DNA from 4 places in the Carnobacterium mobile DSM 4848 genome. Region 4 is predicted to be linked to each of the others. Evidence: a T-box and tRNA genes for the amino acid it is inferred to sense, from the RefSeq annotation. Region 4 holds a T-box; the other regions hold tRNA genes.

Region 1 (2,174 bases), 630 kb from region 4:
GCACCATTTAGATTTTAATTTGATTAGCCGGCTTAGCTCAGTTGGTAGAGCATCTGATTTGTAATCAGAGGGTCGAGGGTTCAACTCCTTTAGCCGGCACCATTTTGCGGAAGTAGTTCAGTGGTAGAACGCCACCTTGCCAAGGTGGAGGTCGCGGGTTCGAACCCCGTCTTCCGCTTACTAGGACGACTAGTAAGCAGGTTTGAAAAAATCAGCTCTTGTTCTATATGCCGGGGTGGCGGAACAGGTAGACGCACAGGACTTAAAATCCTGCGGTGAGTGATCACCGTGCCGGTTCGATTCCGGCCCTCGGCACCATATATATAGCACCCATAGCTCAATTGGATAGAGTACCTGACTACGAATCAGGCGGTTAGAGGTTCGACTCCTCTTGGGTGCATTCCATTTTTTATAAATAGTAAGTGGAAACACCAGTATTTTCAGCATACGGGAAGTAGCTCAGCTTGGTAGAGCACTTGGTTTGGGACCAAGGGGTCGCAGGTTCGAATCCTGTCTTCCCGATTTAAAATGTTGGGGCCTTAGCTCAGCTGGGAGAGCGCCTGCCTTGCACGCAGGAGGTCAGCGGTTCGATCCCGCTAGGCTCCACTTTTAATTTTTAATATTTTGGCGGTGTAGCTCAGCTGGCTAGAGCGTCCGGTTCATACCCGGGAGGTCGGGGGTTCGATCCCCTTCGCCGCTATTGCAACTGAAAAGAGCTTGGACCTTTAGCTCAGTTGGTTAGAGCAGACGGCTCATAACCGTCCGGTCGCAGGTTCGAGTCCTGCAAGGTCCATTAATCGTTATTGCCATATTACGATTGATTACCTTGTCTGTATATAGGACAGACTGTATTTTTATGGAGGATTACCCAAGTCTGGCTGAAGGGAACGGTCTTGAAAACCGTCAGGTGTGTAAAAGCACGCAAGAGTTCGAATCTCTTATCCTCCTTATTTATTATTTCAATATTACCGCGGGGTGGAGCAGCTGGCAGCTCGTCGGGCTCATAACCCGAAGGTCACAGGTTCAAATCCTGTCCCCGCAATTATTTACGATAAAGTAAATAAAACTAGTTAAAAGCAAAAAGGTCTCGTGGTGTAGGGGTTAACATGTCTGCCTGTCACGCAGAAGATCGCGGGTTCGATTCCCGTCGAGACCGTTTTGCGGGTGTAGTTTAGTGGTAAAACCACAGCCTTCCAAGCTGTTGATGCGAGTTCGATTCTCGTCACCCGCTTTTTTATGGGCCTATAGCTCAGCTGGTTAGAGCGCACGCCTGATAAGCGTGAGGTCGATGGTTCGAGTCCATTTAGGCCCATTGTACTATATTTTTATTGGAATTTGGGGAAGTACTCAAGTGGCTCAAGAGGTGCCCCTGCTAAGGGTATAGGTCGCTAACGCGGCGCGAGGGTTCGAATCCCTCCTTCTCCGTTTTTTAAAGGCCCGTTGGTCAAGTGGTTAAGACACCGCCCTTTCACGGCGGTATCACGGGTTCGAATCCCGTACGGGTCATAAGTAACGTAGTTTACTTATTAATTCAATTTATTCATCAACTAGAAAAGTGGAGGATTACCCAAGTCTGGCTGAAGGGAACGGTCTTGAAAACCGTCAGGTGTGTAAAAGCACGCAAGAGTTCGAATCTCTTATCCTCCTTATTTATCCTTTTAATATTACCGCGGGGTGGAGCAGTTGGCAGCTCGTCGGGCTCATAACCCGAAGGTCACAGGTTCAAGTCCTGTCCCCGCAATTTTTTATTAAAAATTGTTATGTAACCTAACAATTTTTAATAAAATGATTCTATGATAACTATAATTTTAATATTACCGCGGGGTGGAGCAGCTGGCAGCTCGTCGGGCTCATAACCCGAAGGTCACAGGTTCAAATCCTGTCCCCGCAATTATTTACGATAAAGTAAATAAAACTAGTTAAAAGCAAAAAGGTCTCGTGGTGTAGGGGTTAACATGTCTGCCTGTCACGCAGAAGATCGCGGGTTCGATTCCCGTCGAGACCGTTAATTGAATATGGCCCGGTAGCTCAGTTGGTAGAGCACTTGATTGAAGCTCAAGGTGTCGGCAGTTCGATTCTGTCCCGGGCCACCTTTTTTGCGGGTGTAGTTTAGTGGTAAAACCACAGCCTTCCAAGCTGTTGATGCGAGTTCGATTCTCGTCACCCGCTTTTTT
Region 2 (2,174 bases), 1.5 Mb from region 4:
TGTGAAGATGCAGGTTACCCGCGACAGGACGGAAAGACCCCATGGAGCTTTACTGCAGTTTGATATTGAGTGTTTGTACAGCTTGTACAGGATAGGTAGGAGCCAATGAAGCCAGGACGCTAGTCTTGGTGGAGGCAATGGTGGGATACTACCCTTGCTGTATGACCACTCTAACCCTCAGCCATGATCTGGCTGGGAGACAGTGTCTGACGGGCAGTTTGACTGGGGCGGTCGCCTCCTAAAGTGTAACGGAGGCGCCCAAAGGTTCCCTCAGAATGGTTGGAAATCATTCGTAGAGTGTAAAGGCAGAAGGGAGCTTGACTGCGAGACCTACAAGTCGAGCAGGGACGAAAGTCGGGCTTAGTGATCCGGTGGTTCCGCATGGAAGGGCCATCGCTCAACGGATAAAAGCTACCCTGGGGATAACAGGCTTATCTCCCCCAAGAGTCCACATCGACGGGGAGGTTTGGCACCTCGATGTCGGCTCATCGCATCCTGGGGCTGTAGTCGGTCCCAAGGGTTGGGCTGTTCGCCCATTAAAGCGGTACGCGAGCTGGGTTCAGAACGTCGTGAGACAGTTCGGTCCCTATCCGTCGCGGGCGCAGGAAATTTGAGAGGAGCTGTCCTTAGTACGAGAGGACCGGGATGGACACACCGCTGGTGTACCAGTTGTTCTGCCAAGGGCATTGCTGGGTAGCTATGTGTGGACGGGATAAACGCTGAAAGCATCTAAGCGTGAAGCCCCCCTCAAGATGAGATTTCCCATCACGTAAGTGAGTAAGACCCCTGAGAGATGATCAGGTAGATAGGTTGGAAGTGGAAGTACAGCGATGTATGGAGCGGACCAATACTAATCGGTCGAGGACTTAACCAATTTTTTAAACGGTGAACGAACGGTTTAAAACCAACTTTACAGTAAACAATACCCAGTTTTGAGAGAACAACGTTCTCTTATATGCAAGATGTGCGGTGGCAATGGCAAGAAGGTCACACCTGTTCCCATGCCGAACACAGCAGTTAAGCTTCTTAGCGCCGATGGTAGTGAAGGGTTTCCCTTTGTGAGAGTAGGACGTTGCCGTGCATCTTTTTTATTCCGCAATAGCTCAGCTGGTAGAGCGCATGACTGTTAATCATGATGTCGCAGGTTCGAGCCCTGCTTGCGGAGTTACATAGTTGTCTATGGAAAAAAGTAACCAAATGAGAGTGTTAACAGAACCAACTTGGAGAGTTGTCCGAGCGGCCGAAGGAGCATGATTGGAAATCATGTAGGCGGTGCACACTGTCTCAAGGGTTCGAATCCCTTACTCTCCGTTACACTAATTTCGGCCCGTTGGTCAAGTGGTTAAGACACCGCCCTTTCACGGCGGTATCACGGGTTCGAATCCCGTACGGGTCATGTACTTCAGGAGGTTTAGCTCAGCTGGGAGAGCATCTGCCTTACAAGCAGAGGGTCAGCGGTTCGATCCCGTTAACCTCCATTTTACGCAATACTATTGGTCTCGTGGTGTAGGGGTTAACATGTCTGCCTGTCACGCAGAAGATCGCGGGTTCGATTCCCGTCGAGACCGCCATTTTTATTGACGTATGTAATGAACCGAAAGGTTCCAATATGGCCTGGTAGCTCAGTTGGTAGAGCACTTGATTGAAGCTCAAGGTGTCGGCAGTTCGATTCTGTCCCAGGCCACCTTTTTTAAAGCGGAGGGGTAGCGAAGTGGCTAAACGCGGCGGACTGTAAATCCGCTCCTTCGGGTTCGGCAGTTCGAATCTGCCCCCCTCCACCATTTATTTAAAAAGAATAACCTTATTTTAAATAGGGGTATAGTTTAAAGGTAGAACTATGGTCTCCAAAACCATCAGTGTGGGTTCAATTCCTACTACCCCTGCCATTTTTAAAATAATGACGAGATAATTCATACCATGGCGATTGTGGTGAAGTGGTTAACACACCGGATTGTGGTTCCGGCATGCGTGGGTTCGAACCCCATCAGTCGCCTTTTTATTTTTGGGCTATAGCCAAGCGGTAAGGCAAGGGACTTTGACTCCCTTATGCGTTGGTTCGAATCCAGCTAGCCCAGTTTTTTACAATAAATACAACACTCCATTTTAAAAATGGCGGTATAGCCAAGTGGTAAGGCAGAGGTCTGCAAAACCTTCATCACCGGTTCAAATCCGGT
Region 3 (2,174 bases), 1.5 Mb from region 4:
CAGAATGGTTGGAAATCATTCGTAGAGTGTAAAGGCAGAAGGGAGCTTGACTGCGAGACCTACAAGTCGAGCAGGGACGAAAGTCGGGCTTAGTGATCCGGTGGTTCCGCATGGAAGGGCCATCGCTCAACGGATAAAAGCTACCCTGGGGATAACAGGCTTATCTCCCCCAAGAGTCCACATCGACGGGGAGGTTTGGCACCTCGATGTCGGCTCATCGCATCCTGGGGCTGTAGTCGGTCCCAAGGGTTGGGCTGTTCGCCCATTAAAGCGGTACGCGAGCTGGGTTCAGAACGTCGTGAGACAGTTCGGTCCCTATCCGTCGCGGGCGCAGGAAATTTGAGAGGAGCTGTCCTTAGTACGAGAGGACCGGGATGGACACACCGCTGGTGTACCAGTTGTTCTGCCAAGGGCATTGCTGGGTAGCTATGTGTGGACGGGATAAACGCTGAAAGCATCTAAGCGTGAAGCCCCCCTCAAGATGAGATTTCCCATCACGTAAGTGAGTAAGACCCCTGAGAGATGATCAGGTAGATAGGTTGGAAGTGGAAGTACAGCGATGTATGGAGCGGACCAATACTAATCGGTCGAGGACTTAACCAATTTTTTAAACGGTGAACGAACGGTTTAAAACCAACTTTACAGTAAACAATACCCAGTTTTGAGAGAACAACGTTCTCTTATATGCAAGATGTGCGGTGGCAATGGCAAGAAGGTCACACCTGTTCCCATGCCGAACACAGCAGTTAAGCTTCTTAGCGCCGATGGTAGTGAAGGGTTTCCCTTTGTGAGAGTAGGACGTTGCCGTGCATCTTTTTTATTCCGCAATAGCTCAGCTGGTAGAGCGCATGACTGTTAATCATGATGTCGCAGGTTCGAGCCCTGCTTGCGGAGTTACATAGTTGTCTATGGAAAAAAGTAACCAAATGAGAGTGTTAACAGAACCAACTTGGAGAGTTGTCCGAGCGGCCGAAGGAGCATGATTGGAAATCATGTAGGCGGTGCACACTGTCTCAAGGGTTCGAATCCCTTACTCTCCGTTACACTAATTTCGGCCCGTTGGTCAAGTGGTTAAGACACCGCCCTTTCACGGCGGTATCACGGGTTCGAATCCCGTACGGGTCATGTACTTCAGGAGGTTTAGCTCAGCTGGGAGAGCATCTGCCTTACAAGCAGAGGGTCAGCGGTTCGATCCCGTTAACCTCCATTTTACGCAATACTATTGGTCTCGTGGTGTAGGGGTTAACATGTCTGCCTGTCACGCAGAAGATCGCGGGTTCGATTCCCGTCGAGACCGCCATTTTTATTGACGTATGTAATGAACCGAAAGGTTCCAATATGGCCTGGTAGCTCAGTTGGTAGAGCACTTGATTGAAGCTCAAGGTGTCGGCAGTTCGATTCTGTCCCAGGCCACCTTTTTTAAAGCGGAGGGGTAGCGAAGTGGCTAAACGCGGCGGACTGTAAATCCGCTCCTTCGGGTTCGGCAGTTCGAATCTGCCCCCCTCCACCATTTATTTAAAAAGAATAACCTTATTTTAAATAGGGGTATAGTTTAAAGGTAGAACTATGGTCTCCAAAACCATCAGTGTGGGTTCAATTCCTACTACCCCTGCCATTTTTAAAATAATGACGAGATAATTCATACCATGGCGATTGTGGTGAAGTGGTTAACACACCGGATTGTGGTTCCGGCATGCGTGGGTTCGAACCCCATCAGTCGCCTTTTTATTTTTGGGCTATAGCCAAGCGGTAAGGCAAGGGACTTTGACTCCCTTATGCGTTGGTTCGAATCCAGCTAGCCCAGTTTTTTACAATAAATACAACACTCCATTTTAAAAATGGCGGTATAGCCAAGTGGTAAGGCAGAGGTCTGCAAAACCTTCATCACCGGTTCAAATCCGGTTACCGCCTTATCTGATAAATGGGACGTTCATCTTATCTTGCCGGCGTGGCGGAATTGGTAGACGCGCTGGACTCAAAATCCTGTGCCCGCAAGGGCGTGCCGGTTCGATTCCGGCCGCCGGTATTCTAAAAAAAGTAGTATCAATTGTTTAACGACTGTTGATACTACTTTTTTATGGTCTAATTTTGGTTCTTTATCGAATTGTGTTGGTCATGCTTAATAATGAAATTTCCTCCGGAATTTACGCGTCTGCTTGCAAGAGCCATGGGGA
Region 4 (2,174 bases):
ACCGGAACAACTGATTTTGCAGGTGCTACCTTTACCGGGACAGCTGAAGAAAACGGTATGAGAATCATTACAGTTGTAATGAACGTAAAAGATGGAGAAGTTGACTTGAGAAGACGTTTTGTTGAAACAGACAAAATGATGGATTGGGCTTTTGCAAACTGGGAAAAAGTACAAGTTTATAAGAAAAACGATGTATTAAACGATGTGAAACCGTTAGCTGTAGAAAAAGGGAAAACGGACAGTGTAAAACTAGCCGTAGAATCGGATGTATCTTTATTTGTTCCAACTGATACAGATTTGGAAAATATGGAAGTAAGCTACACTCCTCAGAAAAATGTGTTAAATGATGCAGGCAAAGTAACGGCTCCGATTAAAAAATCTGAAGAAGTTGGAACTGCTCAAGTTTCAGTGAAAGATGATGAGTTAGGTTATGTCGATGGCGATCAAGGAGAAGAAGTAGCTGTAGTGGCAGCTGATGCTGTTGAAAAAGCGAATGTTTTTGTGCTATCAGGCCGTTGGATCAAAGATTTCTTTTCTAATTTATTTTAAGTCTTTTGAAAATAGAGAGATTTGTTTTCGTTGACTTAACGATAAGGGTTCGGTAAACTAGATTTACTAAAATTGAACAAATTGAACGTTAGTAATGCAAAATAGTAAAATAAATAAATACTGTTAGAGAGTCAGTGGTTGGTGAAAACTGATGATTTGTTTATTTGAATCCATTGCATGAAGTAAATAATGAATCAACTGCTGGTTCTGCTGGTTGACCAAATTATTTCGGCTCCAGACCGTTATCTGATGTAAAGCGTAGAAGTTTTCACTGTATAAACTTCTAAAGTTGGGTGGTACCGCGATTTTATCAGGCCATTTCGTCCCATATTCACTGGGGATGGAATGGCCTTTTTTGTATGGTAAAGAAATATAATAATCAGTCTAAAACAGAGGAGAGAAGAAAATGTTAGATATAAAAAAATTGCGGAACGATTACCAAATGGTTTCTAAAAAATTAGCCAGCCGAGGTGTCAAAAAAGAGACTTTGGATAACTTTATGCATTTAGACGAAAAAAGACGGTCTCTTTTAGTAGAAACAGAACAATTAAAGAATCAACGAAATGAAGTTTCTGGAGCGATTGCTGTCTTAAAACGCAACAAAGAAAATGCGGATGACAAAATTCAAGAAATGCGTGAAGTCGGGGAAAAAATCAAACAACTAGATGAACAATTAGCGCAAATCGATCTCCAAATCGAAGACATTGCTTCTGGCTTACCCAACTTGCCGCATGAGTCAGTGCCCATTGGTACGGATGAAGAGGACAATCTTGAAGTAAGAAAATGGGGAACACCTAAAACGTTTGATTTTGAAGTAAAACCTCATTGGGAAATTGCAGAAGCTTTAGATATTTTAGATTTTGAGCGGGGAGCAAAAGTTTCCGGCAGTCGTTTTGTTTACTATAAAGGATTGGGTGCCAGACTAGAACGCGCAATTTATAACTTTATGTTGGATCTGCACACGGGGGAACACGGCTACACTGAAATGATGACGCCTTATTTAGTCAACAGTGAATCAATGTATGGAACAGGTCAATTTCCTAAGTTCAAAGAAGATGTTTTTCAAATTGAAGATAGAGATCTTACGTTGATCCCAACAGCAGAAGTTCCTTTGACCAATTATTACCGCAATGAAATTTTAAGTGAAGGACAATTACCTGTTTATTTTACAGCTCTTAGCCCTTCATTTAGATCAGAAGCAGGCAGCGCTGGAAGAGATACACGTGGCTTGATACGATTACATCAATTTAACAAAGTAGAAATGGTGAAGTTCAGTAAACCTGAAGATTCATATGAAGAACTTGAGAAGATGACACAAAATGCTGAAGCAGTCTTACAAAAATTAGACTTGCCTTATCGCGTTTTGGCTTTGTGTACAGGCGACATGGGTTTTTCAGCTGCTAAAACGTATGACTTAGAGGTTTGGATCCCGGCACAAGATGTTTACCGTGAAATCAGCTCATGTTCAAACACAGAAGCTTTCCAAGCGCGGCGCGCAAAAATTCGTTACCGCAATGAGGCCACAGAAAAATTAGAATATGTGCATACATTGAATGGTTCAGGACTTGCGGTTGGTCGAACGGTTGCTGCTATTTTAGAAAATTACCAACAAGCTGACGGTTCAG

What was found. The T-box of region 4 lies ahead of serS (serine--tRNA ligase). A T-box ahead of a tRNA ligase gene usually reads a tRNA of that ligase, here a tRNA-Ser.
Region 1: it encodes a tRNA-Ser, which carries the amino acid that the T-box ahead of serS (serine--tRNA ligase) is inferred to sense. The anticodon was not compared.
Region 2: it encodes a tRNA-Ser, which carries the amino acid that the T-box ahead of serS (serine--tRNA ligase) is inferred to sense. The anticodon was not compared.
Region 3: it encodes a tRNA-Ser, which carries the amino acid that the T-box ahead of serS (serine--tRNA ligase) is inferred to sense. The anticodon was not compared.

Annotation. Positions count from the first base shown of each region.
Region 1 is NZ_JQMR01000001.1:1,162,645-1,164,818, reverse strand. Features, by position in the region: tRNA gene BR87_RS05435 (tRNA-Leu) at 1-6, shown strand, start outside; tRNA gene BR87_RS05430 (tRNA-Thr) at 27-102, shown strand; tRNA gene BR87_RS05425 (tRNA-Gly) at 107-178, shown strand; tRNA gene BR87_RS05420 (tRNA-Leu) at 230-318, shown strand; tRNA gene BR87_RS05415 (tRNA-Arg) at 327-400, shown strand; tRNA gene BR87_RS05410 (tRNA-Pro) at 449-522, shown strand; tRNA gene BR87_RS05405 (tRNA-Ala) at 534-606, shown strand; tRNA gene BR87_RS05400 (tRNA-Met) at 627-700, shown strand; tRNA gene BR87_RS05395 (tRNA-Ile) at 720-793, shown strand; tRNA gene BR87_RS05390 (tRNA-Ser) at 859-948, shown strand; tRNA gene BR87_RS05385 (tRNA-Met) at 970-1,042, shown strand; tRNA gene BR87_RS05380 (tRNA-Asp) at 1,084-1,156, shown strand; tRNA gene BR87_RS05375 (tRNA-Gly) at 1,161-1,231, shown strand; tRNA gene BR87_RS05370 (tRNA-Ile) at 1,239-1,312, shown strand; tRNA gene BR87_RS05365 (tRNA-Ser) at 1,338-1,425, shown strand; tRNA gene BR87_RS05360 (tRNA-Glu) at 1,435-1,506, shown strand; tRNA gene BR87_RS05355 (tRNA-Ser) at 1,558-1,647, shown strand; tRNA gene BR87_RS05350 (tRNA-Met) at 1,669-1,741, shown strand; tRNA gene BR87_RS05345 (tRNA-Met) at 1,819-1,891, shown strand; tRNA gene BR87_RS05340 (tRNA-Asp) at 1,933-2,005, shown strand; tRNA gene BR87_RS05335 (tRNA-Phe) at 2,018-2,090, shown strand; tRNA gene BR87_RS05330 (tRNA-Gly) at 2,099-2,169, shown strand.
Region 2 is NZ_JQMR01000001.1:265,058-267,231, forward strand. Features, by position in the region: rRNA gene BR87_RS01130 (23S ribosomal RNA) at 1-874, shown strand, start outside; rRNA gene rrf (5S ribosomal RNA) at 966-1,081, shown strand; tRNA gene BR87_RS01140 (tRNA-Asn) at 1,093-1,165, shown strand; tRNA gene BR87_RS01145 (tRNA-Ser) at 1,223-1,311, shown strand; tRNA gene BR87_RS01150 (tRNA-Glu) at 1,325-1,396, shown strand; tRNA gene BR87_RS01155 (tRNA-Val) at 1,406-1,478, shown strand; tRNA gene BR87_RS01160 (tRNA-Asp) at 1,496-1,571, shown strand; tRNA gene BR87_RS01165 (tRNA-Phe) at 1,612-1,684, shown strand; tRNA gene BR87_RS01170 (tRNA-Tyr) at 1,698-1,781, shown strand; tRNA gene BR87_RS01175 (tRNA-Trp) at 1,813-1,886, shown strand; tRNA gene BR87_RS01180 (tRNA-His) at 1,921-1,993, shown strand; tRNA gene BR87_RS01185 (tRNA-Gln) at 2,004-2,075, shown strand; tRNA gene BR87_RS01190 (tRNA-Cys) at 2,112-2,174, shown strand, end outside.
Region 3 is NZ_JQMR01000001.1:254,517-256,690, forward strand. Features, by position in the region: rRNA gene BR87_RS01040 (23S ribosomal RNA) at 1-603, shown strand, start outside; rRNA gene rrf (5S ribosomal RNA) at 695-810, shown strand; tRNA gene BR87_RS01050 (tRNA-Asn) at 822-894, shown strand; tRNA gene BR87_RS01055 (tRNA-Ser) at 952-1,040, shown strand; tRNA gene BR87_RS01060 (tRNA-Glu) at 1,054-1,125, shown strand; tRNA gene BR87_RS01065 (tRNA-Val) at 1,135-1,207, shown strand; tRNA gene BR87_RS01070 (tRNA-Asp) at 1,225-1,300, shown strand; tRNA gene BR87_RS01075 (tRNA-Phe) at 1,341-1,413, shown strand; tRNA gene BR87_RS01080 (tRNA-Tyr) at 1,427-1,510, shown strand; tRNA gene BR87_RS01085 (tRNA-Trp) at 1,542-1,615, shown strand; tRNA gene BR87_RS01090 (tRNA-His) at 1,650-1,722, shown strand; tRNA gene BR87_RS01095 (tRNA-Gln) at 1,733-1,804, shown strand; tRNA gene BR87_RS01100 (tRNA-Cys) at 1,841-1,911, shown strand; tRNA gene BR87_RS01105 (tRNA-Leu) at 1,943-2,026, shown strand.
Region 4 is NZ_JQMR01000001.1:1,789,242-1,791,415, forward strand. Features, by position in the region: gene BR87_RS08535 (serine hydrolase) at 1-549, shown strand, start outside; T-box leader at 632-880, shown strand; gene serS (serine--tRNA ligase) at 956-2,174, shown strand, end outside.